Regions from separate parts of the Paenibacillus sp. FSL P4-0113 genome, predicted to be linked through region 2. Evidence: predicted binding sites of a transcription regulator. Region 2 holds the regulator's gene; each other region holds the start of a gene.

Region 1 (6,136 bases), 620 kb from region 2:
AATGAGCTGCGGCAAAGCCTCGGACGGATGAGAAGCATACTCCCATTGCGTCGTCCAGGCATCCCCAGGCAAAGGGTATCCAGCCAGCGGACGTTCATCCAGGCTAGGAAACAGTTGCCGCACATGTCGTACTAACTCAGACGGCAACAATGACTTGCCTTCTTCATCAGTCACGGCATAGCTCATCCACAGGCTTTTACCGGCTGAAGTAAGGGACGTATAAGCGAGAAAACGTTCGTCCAGCAGACGTCTTGTCATATCCGGCGCCAGCTCTACGCCTCGTTCGTTTAATGCCGTACGCTCCTGCTCATTCAACACACCGTCCTCATGGAACACAGCCGGCATCACACCTTCGTTCATACCTAGCACAAAAGCATGTTGAATACCGGTCACACGTGTACGGTCCGTGTTTCCGACTAGAACCTGATCCACAGCTGGCGGAACAAGTCCCATACGGAATTCAGCCAATCCCGTTTCTAGCACACCCGCAAACAAAGAGGTATCCAGCCTCTCGTCACCCATCATTTCGACGATTTGATCCAGTAGTTCAAGCACTGCGTCCCATACCTGACGATGCTCCTTCGCCTGCTCAGGATTTCCTGCTTTCTCTGCCTGATGAATGAAGGCGTCCAGCTTGTGGCCAATTTCTGCATCCTCCAGTAACAGATATACCGCTTCACACTTCTCAAGTGCAGTTCGTGCCTTGCCCACACGTTTCTCAAACGCACGTAAAGGCATCACGATCACATCCCGACACAGCTCCATCAAATCCAACGTTTCATCCCGCCTACGGTTCCGTTCCTGCTCCTCCAGCTCCAGTGACAAGCTGGGCACAGCCTGCCACGGGCGACCATCTGTCCAACGGCTACCTTGTATTCCGCAGGCCAGTACATAGTTTTCCAGACGATCCATCTCCTCGCGGTTCACCCGACCGTCCAGCGGTAGGAGAAGATCTGTTTTGACCGCACGAAATACATCCTCATACCGCCAACGTCGCTGCACGATATCCAGCGAAGCCCGAATCAATTCCACTAAGGGATGATGCAATACACTTCTCCGCTGATCCAGAAATACTGGAACCTCATATTGTTTGAATATCGGTTCCACCCATGGCTCATAATCTTCAATATGACGCACAAACAGGGCCATCTCCCGATAACGCGCGCCCTCATCTCGGGCCAGACGACGCATTTCGCGCACAGCCCCTTCCAGCTCTGCACGGCGATTAGCCGCAGTGTACAGTTTTATGCCCTCCGGTTGCTTTTCTGTCCACTGCTCTCGAAGATGCTGCTGACGCATCCGTTGTTCCTGATTCCGTAACCCTGTACGATGTTCAAAGTTAGCCTCCAAATACGCCAACGCTGGATGCTCCTTAAATCTCGGTAGCGGATCAGGGCGCAGTAATTGTGTCTGCGTCTCTATCATCAGCTCATCTGCCATTCCTTTGAGCTTTACATACGTAGCCGCCGAAGGATGAAACAAATCCAGCTCATGCGGAAGCTGTCCGTTCTCGTAGCTGCGGTTGCAAGTCAGAGCCACCGTCAATGAAGAGGCATGCAGCATAAGCTGCTCCACAACCTTATATTCATGTGGTGTAAACCTACGGTAGCCATCCATCCAAATATCTGCCCCACGCACAAGAGAAGACTCAGCAATCTGTTCTGCCAGCATGCGCAGCGTATCTTCACCATCGATATATTTAAGCGTCAGCTCTCGTTCAAAATCCTCATAGATTAGACTGATATCTTTGAGCTTGCCGCGCAAAATCGGAGTTGACTCTCCAGCAGCGTTCATTCGCTCCAGTTGCTCGGGTACAGACCGAGTATCATTTCCATACTGCTTTAGCTCCGTAAACAATGTATTCAACCGATCCACAAAGCCGAGCTGGTCTCCCGAATCCTTAAACAAACTCAGTTCATCCTTGCGACGACGAATAATTTTATATAAAAGCATCTTCTTGCCTTCTTCCGTTACAGGCACCAGCGCTGAACCCCCAGTTTCCTGCATAACTAAATAGGCAAGACGATGAAATCCCATCACTTGGGCGCGCACCGACCCCTGAATACCGTTTCCGGCTTCTGTAAGTAACGCATGCTCAGAAGCAAATGACGATTGCTCCGGTACAAGTAACAGCATAGGCTTACCTAGCGGCTCCTCGCGTAACATAGACGTCATTTCATTGCGGATTAACGTACTTTTACCACTCCCAGAGCGGCCAATCAACAAACGGACCGACATGATGCGGCCTCCTTTCCAACGAACAACATTCTATTAAACAGTATAGCATATCAGACAAGGGAGAAAAGAACGTACGTTTGCCATGTTGTAGCAATTCTTTCTCCCTATAAAAAATAAATCAGTCCCGCAGAATGGCTTGGTGCACGCCTTCTCTACAGAACTGATTTATACCTAAAACGAGTTTATTTTACCTATTTAATCACCAAAAGGGCGATTGACTTTGACTTTGTATGAAACTACAACTGTGTCCGGCTGCGCACCTCAAAGATGGCGAATTTCAAGTAATGGCCTTCCTCCACACCCAAAATTTGAGGATGGTCCTTACCAGCTGCTCTCCAGTCTACCAGACGAAGGATTTTGCCGGCATCTGCCGCTGCTTCCTTAATGGTGTCCAAAAACAACTCCGGCCGCATGTGGAACGAGCAACTCGCTGTCACCAGATAGCCGCCCTCATTAACGAGCTTCATCCCGTGCAGGTTGATATCTTTATATCCACGTGTAGCCCCTTTGACAGCGTTCTTCGTTTTGGCAAAGGCTGGCGGATCAAGAATGACCACGTCAAAGGTGCGTCCGCCACCCGCTGTCAGCGGCTTAGACGTATCTCCTTTGCCCCCGGCTCGTGCATTGCGTTCCTCTACACCTTTCACCTGATTGCGCAAATATTGAAAAGCATCGTCGACGACAAACTCGACGCGTTCCTCAAAACCGTTCAGCTTGACATTGTCCCGCGCACTTTCAATCGCATGCTCAGAAATATCAAGACAAGTTACTTTTTTAGCACCATATTTACAGGCATTGAGCGTAAAGCTTCCCGTATGTGAAAAACATTCCAATACGGTTGCGCCGTCCCAGAATGGGAATTCAACAACCTTACCACTTTTATTCACTGGCTTCATGACCGTTGTGGCAGCGTCCCCTGAGTCTGTAGCAACTTCTTGTAGCGTAATTCCACTACGTGCTCCCCAACCTGTCATCAACGGTGCTATGGCCGCACGATTTTCACGCTGGTCAAAGAAATAACCCGTCTTCTGGCCCTCTACGATATCAACCTTGATGTGCAGGCCATTTTCCGTCACCACTACATGACGCGGGCAATCACCGTACAAAGGACCCTTCGTTTGTTTCAATCCTTCCAGCTCTCGGATGGATACATCACTGCGCTCATATATACCAACAGGACCCAATACTTCAACGAGCGCATCCCTGATTTCTTCCCTGCGCCGATCCATGCCAAGCGTTAACAGCTGCACAACCAACACATCACCAAAACGGTCTACAATCAGTCCAGGCAAAAAATCAGCCTCGCCGTACACCAACCGATAAGCGTCTCCCCCGGTCACAAAACGTTCGCGGTGCTCCAGACATTTGCGAAAGCGTTGGGCAAAAAAGTTTTGATCCATCGCTTCCAGCGGCTCATAGGACATCACACGCACTGTAATTTGTGAAGCCGGATTATAGTAACCTGTCGCCAAATAACGCCCCTGATGGTTAACAATACTGACCAAATCGCCTGCCTCTGGGTCTCCTTCGATCTTGGCTATTTCGTTTTTAAACACCCAAGGGTGTGCGTGCTCCAGCCTTTTTTTACGGCTGCGTTCTAATATTACTGAAGGCAAAATCCTTCACTCCCATTCTTGGATTACTCAAAGTGTTAAAACGTTGTTCGATAGGGGCGCGGCTCTGCGGATCATTTGATCTTACGATCGCTGTTGCACGGGGATTCTTTGGATTTTATAAATGATTTTAATGGTAAGAATCCCCCTAGGTTTATACTTCCGAAGCAGCTTTCCTTTGGAAAGCTTTCAGGCGAACGCTCTCGCTTCTCCAGATTCAAATGATCCGCTTCGCTACTGCCCGCCTGTATATCGGCGTCACGCTTTTAAAGCTTGTGAAGATACTACAAAAATTATCGTTTTCCTAAAAAGAGCTTAGCCATGCTTGTCATGGCTGTCCTCGACAGATCATAGGCTGTTACATAAGTATTTTCACCTAGAAAAGGGGGCTATGCCCGTGCTTATACATGTTATACTCCCGCTGTGCGGCGGACTGTTTATTTTTTTGGGCGGGATGAAGCTGATGGAAGCAGCCCTCCGGCATTTGGCCGGCCCCTTCCTCACCCGTTGGCTGAACCGCGCCACCGTTTCCCCTTGGCGGGGTATGCTGTTCAGTTCAGGCATTACCGCCCTGTTGCAAAGCAGCACCGCTGTAACGGTGCTGACGATCGGACTGGTCAACGCCGGGCTATTGACCTATGGCCGTACGCTCGGCATCATTCTTGGCACCAATATCGGTACCTGTCTCACCACCGAGCTGATGGGGCTCCAGCTTGGCAAGCTGGCTGTTCCGCTGCTCTGCGGCTCACTGCTCTGCTGGAGCGCCGCCGTACTGTGGGGAGAATCAATCTCCGTTCGCCAGTACGCGTCTGCCGGAGTTTCACCCGGCTCCAATGGGCTTAGCCGTCCGCAGGCTGTACAATATATCAGCCTCGTATTTGCTGGATTTTCGCTGATTCTGGCGGGTATCCGCGTAATGCAAACGGTCGGCCCATGGATTGAGCAGGCCGGACTATTCCGCTGGTTTCTTGATCACGCTGCGGCCAACATGTGGTGGGCCTTCGCTGCGGGTGCCTGCCTGACCGCACTGGTTCACAGTAGCGCAGCCGTTATTGGCATGGCGATCAGCCTTGCCGCTGCGGGTGCCTTGCCAGCCGATGTAGGGATCGCCATCGTCATCGGCTCCAATGTAGGCACCTGCGTGACCGCCCTGATTGCCGCTGTTGGCGGCAGCGTGTCCGGCAAATTTGTAGCCTGGTCCCATGTGCTGCTGAACGTAGGCGGAGCCTTGCTCTTTATGCCGTTGATCCCTGGGCTAGAAATGGCCGCCGCCTGGATATCTACCGGAGCCAAGGTAGCCCATGCCCAAACCCTGTTTAACGTCATTAGCTCTCTACTGGTCTTGCCTCTGTGCTACCTACCTGTATGGACTCGTTTAGAGGATCGTATATCTCCCCACAGAATCAAACGTTAATTCCTAGCATGGACAGCGCCTTGCTCAAAATGACATCATTATTGTCATATCCGCCCTGGCGCTGGAGAAGCCATGCTTCCTCAGGCTTATGCCATGCAACTCCCTTAATTTCTTCGATTTGTGCCTGTAAATCCCCATCTAGTGCCTCTACAAGATAATAGTGTACTTCTTTATCCACTTCCCCAAATTCCGGATGCTGATACGTATAAGCAATCATATCTACATGCTGGATAATCCGCCCGTTCAACCCTGTTTCCTCGCGAATTTCACGTAAAGCCGTCTGTTCGATTGTTTCTCCCAACTCCATTTTTCCTTTAGCCAAGGATACCTTGCCATATCGGTCAGTAATGAGCTGAATTTCAAGTTGCTCCCCCTGTTTGCGAAACACAACACCGCCTGCTGAAATTTCCTTTTTTGCTGCCATCCTGTAATCTCCCTTCCTTGCGCAACAAGGATTCCGTCCTCTCTGTAAGGAAAGGCGAAATCCTTGTTTGCCATCTCTATTGCCTTTTCAGGCTTTTTTTGTTCTTACAGAGCTGTTTGCAGCCCATTCTCCAGTACGCGAACCAATTGGCCTTCACTTTCATTAATGCCTGCCTTCGTTAGCTTCACGCGGCATACCTTGCCAACCAGATCCTCAGTACCTTCAAACGCCAGTTGAATATAATTGTCACTATATCCATGGAGTATGCCGCTATCTTCGGTCCCTTTCGGCGCAACTTCCGGAATGACCTCCAGCACCTGACCTACAAACTTCTCAGCATACGCCAGTTGCATTTGCTCTGACAGTTGTATCAGCTCATGCACTCGTGCATTTTTCACGTCTTCGTCCACCTGATCCTCCATACGCGCCGCAGGAGTTCCACTACGC
Region 2 (6,136 bases):
TCTCCGTACCCGAAAATATACCTCACTTCTTCACTTTAATGGAGAATCAAAAGATCGTAGCAGTCCGCTTGTTCATTGAAGAAAATGGCTGGATTGCGGAACCGTTCGAAGATCCAACCTTCATTAAAGCATAATTACGAATTTATCCTTGTGTAAATAAAAAACTCCCTCTGCTCTGTGACAATCGAGCGAAGGGAGTTTTCTTAATACTCGTTTCTAAAGGTGTAGATTTCTTACTTTAACGACTGAATAATTCCATCCAATTCAGACAGATGCTTGATTTGAAACTTCGGCTTGATCTCTGTGGTATTGGTTTTGGCGTTTCGGTTCACCCACACCGAGTGAACACCTGCTGCCAACGCTCCTTGAATATCAGTCGTCAGCTTATCTCCTACCATTAAAGCATGTTCAGGCTCAATACCAAGAAGCCCCAACGCATGCTGGAATATAGACGGATCCGGCTTGCCTCGACCAAATGAACCTGAAATGACCACATGATCAAAGAAAGGAGCTAATTGAGGAACTCCATCCAGTTTCTCCTGTTGTAAATCAGGGGAACCGTTTGTCAATAATAACAGCTTGTATTGTCCCTTCAATTGTTCTAGAATTTCAAACGTTTCTTCATATACATGGGGACGTGCGCGTCTTTCCGAAGCAAATTGGGTAGCCAGCTTTTCCGCCAACTTCTCATTATCTATCCCTAGTTGCTGGAGTCCTCTGCGCCATGATTCCTTTCGATAAACAGGGGCCAACTGTTCCAATTGACGGAATTCAGGTTGCTCACCTGCTGTAAAATTCGCCCACAATCCTTCAAACGGATTAATGCCGATCATTTGAGTAAAACTAAAGGTTTCATAGGATTCATACAAAGCGCGTGCTTCTTTACGTACGGCTTCCTCCAGAGCTTTTGGATCAACACCTGCTTCACGGGAGCCTGTTTGACACGCTGCATCAAATGCCTCTTCTACACTACGTTCATCCCACAAAAGGGTATCATCAAGATCAAACATTACCGCTTGAATCGTCATCTGAATTATCCACTCTCTTTCCACAGTATATGTACGCCTATTTGCTTGATTAAGCATTTGAATCGTTATGTGTGCCCATATTAAGCAAGCGGCCGCAGCATGTTATATGAAATAACATCATACGGCCTTTGTTACAGAGCTACAGGCTAAATCAGTTATTTCTTGTCAACCTGTATCTGATTGGATAGCGCAAACTTCTCAAGTCGCTCTGCAATGGCATCCGTGTCATAGCGACCTAATGATTTTGTGAAAATAAAATTACCACCCTTACCTTTTCTTTCAACGGTTACGTAACCCTTTTCAATCTTGATGGCTTTCATGTCCCCTGCCGTCATTGGACGTTCTCTACCACCTTTCAGCATATAGAGAGTATCCTTTCCCACTTTCAGATAAGGACGACGGATAAAAAAGATAACAGCCAGCATCAAGTACAGGCCGAATACAAGCCAATCCATCCCTCGCATACCGGTCTTAGTCAAAAAGTAACTCATCAGCATGTACAATACAGAAAGACCAGCCAGCATAATTGGCACAGTAATATTACGGCCACGAAAAATATCCATTGCAGAACCTGCGCCGCTAATGGTTTGAATACCTTGCTTTTTGCGCGATTTATTTAAATGCGCTGTGTTTTTGCGTACTTTTCTTTCAAATGATCGGGCCATCTCTCAATTCCTTCCCAGATATATTACATTAAAACAATTGCCTCAAAGCTGATCTATATAGATACCATGAGAGGTACCTAAAACAAAAGGCAAATTGCAGGCTTGGCCGCTTTAACAACATTAATGCTTCAGCCCGTCATTTCCCTTCGATGTATCATCGTCCACAAATTCAATCGTTTCTAGCTGCTGCCGAAAATTACGGCGAATGTTACCTAAATAAATTTCCCGAAGATTGGCACGTTCTGTGGTTTCCTCTTCTGTTAATCCCTCGGATTTTGCTTTGCGCGCTAATTCATTAATGCGCTGTACCAAGCTGTCTATATCCAAATTGTGTCCCCTCCATAAAAGCAAAGATATAATACACTTTGACATGTAGAAAAGAGCTTGTCAAGGCTCCCGCATTACGCTCCCTGACAAGCTCTAATAGTCTATTGATCATAAGTCAGGAAGCTTGAGTACCTGACCTGCCTGCACTCCCCGATCCTCTAAACCGTTAATCCGCACAATTCCTTCTATATATACCCGTGTATCCATTCGTTCCGGTTTATGATTCGAGGCAATCTGCCACAACGTATCCCCAGGTTGTACTGTCAGTTTAGTCACTTCTTCCTTGGAAGCTGAAGGAGCCGCGAAAACCGTAAGTACACCTGCTCCTGCAATCCAAGCAACAATCACTATAATAAGAAGCTTAAGTAAAAGAGTATGGGTAATAATCTGCATAAAACGCGCCCTACCCTCTTTTCGGGTCTCCTGTAAATTTTCTATATTCATTGGAAAAATACTTTGATAGGTGCTATATTTCATCATGGTTGTGTCCTCCAAACGTTTGTTCTTATGTTTTCACAATATAACACGAACGTTTGTTTTGTTCAATAGAAAAGAGAACAAAAGTTCGCAATTTTTTTAGGGATTATTTAGAACTTATGTTTGTACGAACGGAGGTTCTATGCTATAATTTTCCCAAACGTTACTAAATGGGGTTGATACGGTATGTCTAAGATTTCGAGCCGCCAGCAGGCCATTCTTGAATTTATCCGCAATGAAGTGCGTCTAAAGGGATACCCCCCTTCTGTACGCGAAATAGGCGAGGCTGTCGGATTGGCCTCCAGTTCTACGGTTCACGGTCATTTGGATCGTTTAGAGAAAAAAGGACTCATTCGCCGCGATCCTACAAAACCACGGGCTATTGAGTTACTCGGTCAAGACGAATCGGATAACAGCAACTTGATTAATTACTCCATTAGTCGTGTCCCCGTCGTCGGCAAAGTAACCGCTGGTCTTCCTATTACGGCGACAGAAAATATTGAAGATTACTTTCCTCTTCCCCAACACTTTGTTGGTGAGGATAAAATATTCATGTTATCTGTTGTAGGCGAAAGCATGATTGAGGCTGGGATTGCTAACGGAGACTATGTAATCGTACGTCAGCAGCAGACCGCTGATAATGGCGATATTGTTGTAGCTATGACAGATGAAGACGAAGCTACAGTTAAAACCTTCTACAAAGAAAAAGATCATATCCGGCTTCAACCTGAAAATCCAGCCTTTGAACCGCTTCGTCTGACACACGTCAGTATTTTGGGCAAAGTTGTAGGACTCTTCCGGGACTTCCACTGATTTCTCGTTCTTCCTTCCCCGTTATTCTATCCCCTAATACAAAACCGGCTGCCTAGGGCAAGCCGGTTTTGTATTGTTATTATGCTTATTATGTATCTCACAACTATTCTTTCCTTTTAGCAACCTATTCCTATTGTATCTACTATAAAATCAGCCTCATCGTCTCAAAAATCCCCCACTGATCTTGAACAGCTATACTGTTGTGGGCAAAACTAATAGATCTTTCTTTCTTTTAGCTAAATATGGTATATTAATTACTCATAGCTCTGTAGGAGGAATTAAATGAAAAAAATAATAATTTCAGCGTTTGTTATGATATTTATCGTCGTAAGCTGTGCAGTTCCAACAATGGATCATTTGTATGCAGAAGAGAAATCACACATAACAACCTACGATCGTATTCAGTACTTACAAATACTCATCCATTTCAGGTATTTAGAAAAGCAACTTGAAGCTGTAATTTCCGAAAGAAATAATTACCCAGAGGCCAGCCAAGAATATAAACAGCTCTCAGAACAACTGAATCATATTTTTGCCCAAGAGGCGTACTACGAAAAAAAACTTAACACCCTTAATAGTAAATAATTTTCATACAAACTGCATATTATCTTTATTCTACACATTAGACTCATGCCGACCTGCCTGTAAAATCTCCTGCAACGTAAAGTTGAAAAGGCGAAGACAGGTTCGCATGAGTTTTTTTGTTAACCTTTAGGGATATAGGTACTAGCTTCTTTTTGCTTCTAATAGATTTATGCTGATACATTACTATCACAATTGACATATATATATAGCAGAACTAAGCAAAGGAGATATGCAGATGATCAGAAATAGAGTTAAAACGTATAAGCATCGCATCGGGAAAAACAGATATCTGGTCGTTAAAGTCTTTCAAGCCGCAGCTGCTAAAACAGGAAGCGGAAATGCACTAGCAACCAATGCCTTGAATATCAAAATTTCCAAGCGTAAGCATAAACGCCACTAAGATTCAACCGCACCTTCATTTCTTGAAGGGAGGTGATATTATGAGCAGAAGACATTGCAGACGTGATTTAAGAAGAAGAAGATTGAACATCCGTTCCAATCAAAGAGCCACTGCGCGTGCAAGAGGTAACGCACTGGCTGTTAATTTGTTTAGCGTAAACGATAGACAACGCAGACGTTAATAATCGTTTTCATGCAAAAAGCGGGAGAAATTCTTCCTGCTTTTTTGTGTTAAGCAGCACACCTAACTACTGCTATGAATCGTTTAAGCAAGCGGACGAGATCGTAAATATCACACATAGTTGAACAGTCGCTACTATTTTACTCTTTTATAAATCTAACAGACAGGAAAAAGTGGTTCTCTTTTAGAATAATGTGCATAGAGAAATTAAACCAGAAGGAGACAAGCCATGATAATTAAAATGTCACTTTCAAATATGGGGGATTTTAAAAAGTCAAATGAGAATAACAGCTTTATTGTGTCAGGAAAAATTATACCTAAATACGAGAACAACATTTGGTCATATATAGAAGAAAGTTTTCCCGAACCATATTTTAAACAGTATGAGGATGATGACGTCGATATCAGTTATATTAATGAACAAGGAAAATCTATTTTTTTATATTATGATGAGGACGACTGTGTTGGGAAAATTAAACTTTGTACTAATTGGAATGGCTATGCTCTAATTGAGGATATTGCCGTCGCTAAAGACTGGAGACACAAGGGAATCGGAGCAGCCTTATTGAGTAAAGCAACCGAGTGGGCTAAGCAGAATAATCTTGTTGGCCTTATGCTTGAAACACAGGATGTGAATATTTTAGCTTGTCAATTCTATGCTAAAAATAACTTTGTAATCGGCGGAGTTGATACTATGCTATATTCTAATTTTTCCACAGCCCATGAGAAAGCGATTTTTTGGTATTATAAGTTTAAGTATTCAAATTAGCCTATCCTTCTGTAATAAGGCCGAATTTAAAAACAATACTATCTTGTACGCACACTTTGCATTGCTACTTTTCCCGTATCTAGTAAAATCAAACTGATCAGCACACAAAACTCTGCCGACCAATGAAGGTTAGCAGAGCTTTTGATTTATTTTTAGAGTATTCACTTACTTCAAACGTGAGGATGAGATCATTTTCAGCATGTAATCCTTTTTTGCTCTTATCAGGAATCTGAAACTGAACGTTTATATACAATAACAGATAAAATCCCGCTAATTATAATGACCACTGAAAAAATCAATAACATATTGCTATATAAATAAGCAGATGGAAAATTAATGATTGGTATAAATTTTTGATGAATAAGACGTATTGACAATAAGCCTCCTACAACTGAAATCCCCGTTCCTTCTGATAAAAAGCTTATAAAATTAAGCAAGCTCATTCCTGCGCCAGCTTCTTCTTGTTTTAAACTACTTGAAACAATAGTGGATATTACTGTTTTAATAAAAGAAAGACCACCGAAAACAAAGACTAGAATAATAGACATCAGCCAAGGTGTCATTTCAATAAAGAAAGCAGCTACCAAAAAACTGACGGCAAGAAATGCAACGCCGACTGCTAGCACATGTAAGGAACCTTTCTTATCAACAAGTGCTCCTCCAAGAAAACCAAAGAAAATAACACTCATCGTTCCAGGAAAAATAATTCCACTGCCAATCATTGCGGTACTTAAGTGGTGAACGTCTTTCATCATATAAGGGACCATAGAAACAAATCCAGCTACGGTACCAAACATAAGCCCGCCACAAAGGATTCCTATCATAAATGCAGTATTTTTCCCCAATGAAGGATCAACAAAAGAATTGGTTACTTGTCTGATATGTTTTAAAA
Region 3 (6,136 bases), 930 kb from region 2:
TCTACGAATCGGATCAAATCCGGACAAAATAACAGCTTCCGGCGTATCATCAATAATGAGGTCAATTCCTGTAAGGGTTTCAAGTGCACGGATATTACGGCCTTCGCGCCCGATAATCCGGCCTTTCATTTCTTCGTTCGGCAATGTGACGACAGAAACCGTCGTTTCTGCTACATGATCTGCCGCACAGCGTTGGATGGCCAGTGTGATGATTTCACGAGACTTTTTGTCCGCTTCTTCTTTGGCCTGCTGTTCAATTTCTTTAATCATCTGAGCTGTTTCATGACGAACTTCCTGCTCTACGTTGGTCAGAATAATACTTCTTGCATCCTCCATCGTCAGATTGGAAATACGCTCCAACTCAGTTACCTGACTCTTGTAAATCAAATCAATTTGCTGCTGGGTTTCATCGATTCGTTTCTCTTTGTTGGCCACCTGTTCTTCTTTGCGTTCCAGCGATTCCAATTTTTTATCCAGCGATTCTTCTTTTTGCAGCAATCTTCGTTCCTGTCGTTGAATTTCATTGCGACGTTCACGAGTTTCTTTTTCAGCTTCGGCACGGATGCGGTGAATTTCATCTTTCGCTTCCAATACCGTTTCCTTCTTCAGCGCTTCTGCCTCTTTTTTCGCGTTCTCCACGATTTGCGCGGCAGCTTCTTCCGCACTGGAGATCTTAGCTTCTGCAATAGATTTGCGAATAAAATAACCAATCCCGAACCCAAAGAATAACGCGGCTACAGCAACGAGAACGAACCAGATCGCAGTCATCATACTGTTCACCTCCCCGTTGGTTCCTCCAAGGCATTCCTTGGGACTTTTTGCAATTGTCACATTTACTTTGATCGTCAAACTAAGATAACGACACAAGGTCGTTTCATTTCATATGCACATGCTTTCACATGTACAATTCCGCCTGGCATAGCGGCATCACTTGTTATTTGGCGATGAGAACTCACCGGTGGATTCCGCTTTTTTGGAAGGAAAAAGGGCGTTCCACAAGTATCGTTTCATATATATTTTATTATTTGACAAATGGCATTGTCAAGGGAATGCAAACATTAGTAGAGTACCATGCAGCTTTCCATGTAATAACTAGCTCATCCTATCCGTTCATACTAGCCCAAGGTTCAGCAGCCGTTTGGCAATTATTCCTCCCACTGCAACAATTCCTCGTCATCTGAAGCAGCGTCATGCTCGGCCGCAGTGAGATGATTGACCACTCGGCGTGTCATATCCCCCGAATATCCGCGTCTCATGAGAAAAGGGTAGGTTTTCCTTTTTTTCTCCGTTATATCACCACGTACCTGATTCCATTTCTTACGTCCGATCGTCAAAGCACTCTCCCACTCCTCATTATCGGTGATTTCACCTAACGCTTCCCCAATAGAGGCTTTAGAGATGCCTTTCTGACGGAGTTCTTGCCTAACCCACATCTTCCCCTTACGTTGGCTAGTTATACGCTGCCTTGCCCATTGGCGGGCGTACAAATCATCATCCACGAGTTGCTCCCTTTCCAGTCGGACCATTACTTCGTCAATAACAGACTGATCCAGTTCTTTTTGCACCAAACGCTGGGCAATTTCCTGACGTGTGCGAGGCTTTCGCCCCAAATATCGAAGCGCGAGTACATAGGCCTGTTGCTTTTCATCTGCCAGAACAATATCTTCCAGTTCTTTTTTGACGAATGACGTTCCTTTGAACATATTGTACTTGATCATTACATCTTCTAATACAGACAATGAATACGGGCCAAAATGAATGATATAGCGTCCACGTTTGCGTCCCTGTCCCTGCTCTACCCTAGTAATCATCAATTCCTCATGATCCGGAAAAAGAGAAATCTCTTGTTGCTTATTTGCTTCCGCAGAATATTCATCTTCATCGTCCAACTGCAATATGTTTCCCTCACTTTGAAATTCACGAAAGCAGTCTTTGGACAACTGCTACGCAAAAGTTAGATTCCGCTGACAAAGCAGCTTTAATTGATGCAAAAATGCCCTGCACAACTGTGCAGGGCATCAGAATCATGCTATTCAACCGGATTGTGCCATAACCCTGGCTCCAGTTCACAAATCAGGATTCACCAAGCTTTATTCAAGCTCCAACAATTCCTGTTCTTCCTTGGCTTGCTGTGCCAACTCTTCTTCTGTAGGCGGAGCAACCGTCGTAATCAAATTGCTTGCCACCCGAATTTTTTGCTCGATCGTACTAGCAATGTTCGGATTTTCCTTCAAAAATTGCTTCGCATTCTCACGTCCCTGACCAAGGCGCTCACCTTCGTAGGAATACCAAGCTCCACTCTTGTCGACAATGTCATGCTCCGTACCGATATCGATCAAGCTACCTTCTTTGGAAATGCCCTCACCGTACATAATGTCCACTTCAGCCTGACGGAATGGAGGGGCAACTTTATTCTTCACGACTTTAATACGTGTGCGGTTACCCACAATGTCGTTACCCATTTTCAAACTTTCAATACGACGAACATCCAAACGTACCGTAGAGTAAAACTTCAAGGCACGTCCACCTGGTGTTGTTTCAGGGTTACCGAACATAACACCTACTTTTTCACGTAGCTGGTTAATAAAAATAGCAATAGTTTTCGATTTGTTAATGGCTCCAGACAGCTTACGCAATGCCTGCGACATCAGACGTGCTTGAAGACCGACATGGGAATCTCCCATTTCGCCTTCAATCTCTGCCTTCGGCACAAGTGCCGCTACGGAGTCAACAACTACAATGTCTACTGCTCCACTACGTACAAGGGCTTCGGCAATCTCAAGCGCCTGCTCTCCTGTATCTGGTTGCGATAGTAACAACTCATCAATATTGACACCCAGCTTGCTTGCATACGACGGATCAAGCGCATGCTCGGCGTCGATAAAGGCGGCTTGTCCGCCTGTTTTTTGCACCTCTGCGATAGCGTGAAGAGCTACTGTCGTTTTACCGGATGATTCCGGTCCGTATATTTCAATAACCCGGCCTCTTGGAAAGCCGCCCGTTCCTAACGCAATATCCAAAGCAATCGAACCACTGGGGATCGTTTCCACTTGCATGTGGGTAGACTCACCCAACTTCATAATGGAACCTTTACCAAATTGCTTTTCTATTTGACGGAGCGCCATATCCAGCGCAGCACGACGATCTGACAATAAACTCACATCCTTCATTGTTTGTACTTTAATAATACCTTGTTTTGACACGCTTGCCAAGCATTTTTTCGAACATACATTCGTTTTTTTATTCACACAGCTCTCTTCTGTAATTACACCTGTCTCTTAAAACAAAAAAAGAACCGCTGGCAAAAGGCTTTGCAACGGTTCTTCCGATAAGGTGATTATATCATGAATATCTATCTAAAACAACTCTACGACCCACACTGTACATAGATGATTAAGAGAGTTTCTCGTTCTCTACCAGCCTGCGCCACAATCTGTACAGAATCGCTTTGACTGATCGCAGTCGGATTGTTTCGCGGTTACCACTCAGTCTCAGTTCATGTACTTCCGTTTCCTTGTCGCGTTCAGCAATGCCAATATACACTAGACCGACTGGCTTACGTTCGGAATACCCAGGTCCGGCTACACCAGTAACTGAAAGTCCAAAATCGCTGTCCATGATCATTCTCGCCTGCTCTGCAAGCACAAGGGCCACTTCCTTACTCACTGCACCTGGCGCTTGATCCCCCTCTAAATAATCACAAGGCACGTTGAGTAATTTCATCTTCATTTCATTGGAATAGCACACGATGCCACCTTGAAACATAGTAGCACTGCCAGGTATAGAAGTGAGGTGTTCCATCAGCAGTCCACCTGTACAGCTTTCTGCCGCACTCACAGTGAGTCCGCGATTGGCCATTAGATCTACGATAACCTTCTCCAGCGTAACATCTTCGCTTGCATACATAAATTCCGAAAGACGCTGCTGAATTTCTACTTCCGTAGCCGTCAGCTTAATCAATGCTTCACTTTCGCTGGCCGCCTTGGTGGATATACGGATCGTGACTTCCCCTTCCTTGGCATAAGGAGCAATCGTGGGGTCTGTCTGGGATTGGATCAGATCTAACAAACGGGTTTCAAGAGCTGACTCACCAATCCCTGCAAATTTTAGCATTTTTGAATAAATTGGCATTTCCTCACCGCTCAATGCCTGCTGAAGCAACCAAGGTTTGGCCTGGTTTGCAAACATCGGTTTGAGTTCCTTAGGAGGTCCAGGCAAAACTACATAAAATTTACCATCCTGTGCAATTGCGTCGCCCACAGCTAGCCCTGTCTCATTTTCAAGCGGAGTAGCACCTTCAATAGAAAGCGCCTGCCGGCGGTTATTTTCGGTCATTTCTACCCCACGGTTACGAAAAAATTGATCTAGCTTGTCCATTGCAAGACGATCTATGTGCAATTTTCGCCCCAATACAGACGCTATCGCATCTTTCGTCAAATCATCCTGGGTCGGTCCCAGACCGCCAGAAAATAAAATAATATCCGCACGCTTCTGAGCAATTCTTATGGCTTCCTGAAGCCGATCTATGTTATCGCCAACCACAGTCTGAAAATATACATCGATTCCAATTGTAGCCAACTCTTGTGACAAATATTGAGCATTTGTATTCACTATTTGTCCGAGCAATAACTCTGTTCCTACCGCAATTATTTCAGCTTTCATCAATTCTTCCTCCTGTACTGCGAATATGATGGGAATTATATAAAGAAACAGCAATAAGTTTAGTCCCTATTGCTGTTTCCATAAAATTTATACTGTTAAACCTTGGAGGAGCTCAGCAAATGGATATTTTTCACGAAATAATCAATACCCGAATAAATGGTGATCAACACCGCTGCCCATATCGCTATTAAATCAAACGGTATACCAAGAAAAACAAACGGGAAATTATTAATGAGCAGCGCTACTATAGCAACAATCTGAATGATCGTCTTTAATTTGCCCCAATTGCTTGCAGCAACCACAGACCCATCCAGCAAGGCAATCTGACGCAGCCCCGTAACCGCAAACTCACGGCTAACAATCACAACAACAATCCACGAATCAATTTTCCCCATTTCTACCAAGGAAACCAAAATGGCGGTTACCAAAAGCTTATCAGCAAGGGGGTCCAACAGCTTGCCCAAATTGGTGACCATATTATTTTTACGTGCCAAATACCCGTCAAGACCGTCCGTGCTGGCTGCTACAAGGAAAATGATAGCCGCAATCAGCTGATTATACGGCAGCTTGAAAGCTCCGATCTCAATCGGTGGCGGATAAAAATCAAAGTCCACCAGCAAAGCCAGCATCATCACCGGGATAAGGCAAATCCGCGTTATTGTAATTCTGTTGGGTAAATTCACAACACACTCTCCCCTGATTATCGTACTTGATTACAAATGGCAGTTTTCGGATTAAATTCAACCCTATGTAAATCGCTTTCGGCGAGCGCTATACACCTGAATTGTCTGCATTTTCGTTACAAGTATAATATGGCGCAAAACGCATGTCAAAATAACCTGCCGCACATCAAGCAACGTTTTTCCTGCAAAATATATGAGGGAAAACGTCTTTATTTCATGTTTGTAAATTGAAGCTCCAATGGCAAATCAGCTTTACGTAGCAATTGAATGATCGCCTGTAAATCATCCCTGTTTTTCCCGGTCACCCGGATTTGATCACCTTGAATCTGACTTTTAACTTTTAGCTTGGAGTCCCGAATAAGAATGTTAATTTTCTTGGCATTATCCTGATCAATTCCCTGCTTCAGCGAAAGACGCTGACGCACTGAACCTAGAGAAGCGGGTTCCAATTTGCCATACTCCACATTTTTGAGGGACAGACCTCGTTTAGCCATTTTAGACTGCAAAATATCAATCACCGCATTCAGCTTGTATTCGTCTTCCGATGCAATCGTAAGAGCTTCTTTCTCAAGCTTGAGGCTACTTTTGCTATCCTTGAAATCAAATCGTGTTTCAATTTCACGCTCCGTCTGATGAACCGCATTTGTTAACTCCTGCATATCCATTTTGGAGACGATATCAAATGAATTTTCTGAAGCCATCGTTTCACTTTCCTTTCCACAACAAAGTTCAATATCTAATTATAGGCTAGTCATTTACAAAAATCCAATAATCGGTTGACTAAAAAGGCG

The links. Region 2 encodes LexA, which represses DNA repair genes until DNA is damaged. Its sites were predicted from a motif close to CGAACATATGTTCG; they were not measured.
Region 1: a site for LexA is predicted at 2,305-2,318, ahead of addB (helicase-exonuclease AddAB subunit AddB). Genes of this name have one in related genera too.
Region 3: a site for LexA is predicted at 3,222-3,235, ahead of recA (recombinase RecA). Genes of this name have one in related genera too.

Annotation. Positions count from the first base shown of each region.
Region 1 covers NZ_JBBPAZ010000001.1:1,579,808-1,585,943, forward strand. The annotation lists gene addB (helicase-exonuclease AddAB subunit AddB) at 1-2,238, opposite strand, end outside; gene MKX46_RS06515 (class I SAM-dependent rRNA methyltransferase) at 2,475-3,854, opposite strand; gene MKX46_RS06520 (Na/Pi cotransporter family protein) at 4,249-5,265, shown strand; gene MKX46_RS06525 (NUDIX hydrolase) at 5,255-5,689, opposite strand; gene mtaB (tRNA (N(6)-L-threonylcarbamoyladenosine(37)-C(2))-methylthiotransferase MtaB) at 5,794-6,136, opposite strand, start outside.
Region 2 covers NZ_JBBPAZ010000001.1:964,380-970,515, forward strand. The annotation lists gene MKX46_RS03605 (1,2-dihydroxy-3-keto-5-methylthiopentene dioxygenase) at 1-134, shown strand, start outside; gene MKX46_RS03610 (HAD family hydrolase) at 234-1,028, opposite strand; gene MKX46_RS03615 (hypothetical protein) at 1,184-1,693, opposite strand; gene MKX46_RS03620 (DUF896 domain-containing protein) at 1,814-2,020, opposite strand; gene MKX46_RS03625 (LysM peptidoglycan-binding domain-containing protein) at 2,129-2,497, opposite strand; gene lexA (transcriptional repressor LexA) at 2,684-3,310, shown strand; gene MKX46_RS03635 (hypothetical protein) at 3,593-3,895, shown strand; gene MKX46_RS03640 (hypothetical protein) at 4,131-4,295, shown strand; gene MKX46_RS03645 (hypothetical protein) at 4,336-4,476, shown strand; gene MKX46_RS03650 (GNAT family N-acetyltransferase) at 4,705-5,244, shown strand; partial or broken gene tet (Tet(L)/Tet(K)/Tet(45) family tetracycline efflux MFS transporter) at 5,466-6,136, opposite strand, start outside.
Region 3 covers NZ_JBBPAZ010000001.1:30,808-36,943, reverse strand. The annotation lists gene rny (ribonuclease Y) at 1-771, opposite strand, end outside; gene MKX46_RS00170 (regulatory protein RecX) at 1,146-1,895, opposite strand; gene recA (recombinase RecA) at 2,091-3,152, opposite strand; gene MKX46_RS00160 (competence/damage-inducible protein A) at 3,394-4,662, opposite strand; gene pgsA (CDP-diacylglycerol--glycerol-3-phosphate 3-phosphatidyltransferase) at 4,758-5,345, opposite strand; gene MKX46_RS00150 (YajQ family cyclic di-GMP-binding protein) at 5,555-6,046, opposite strand.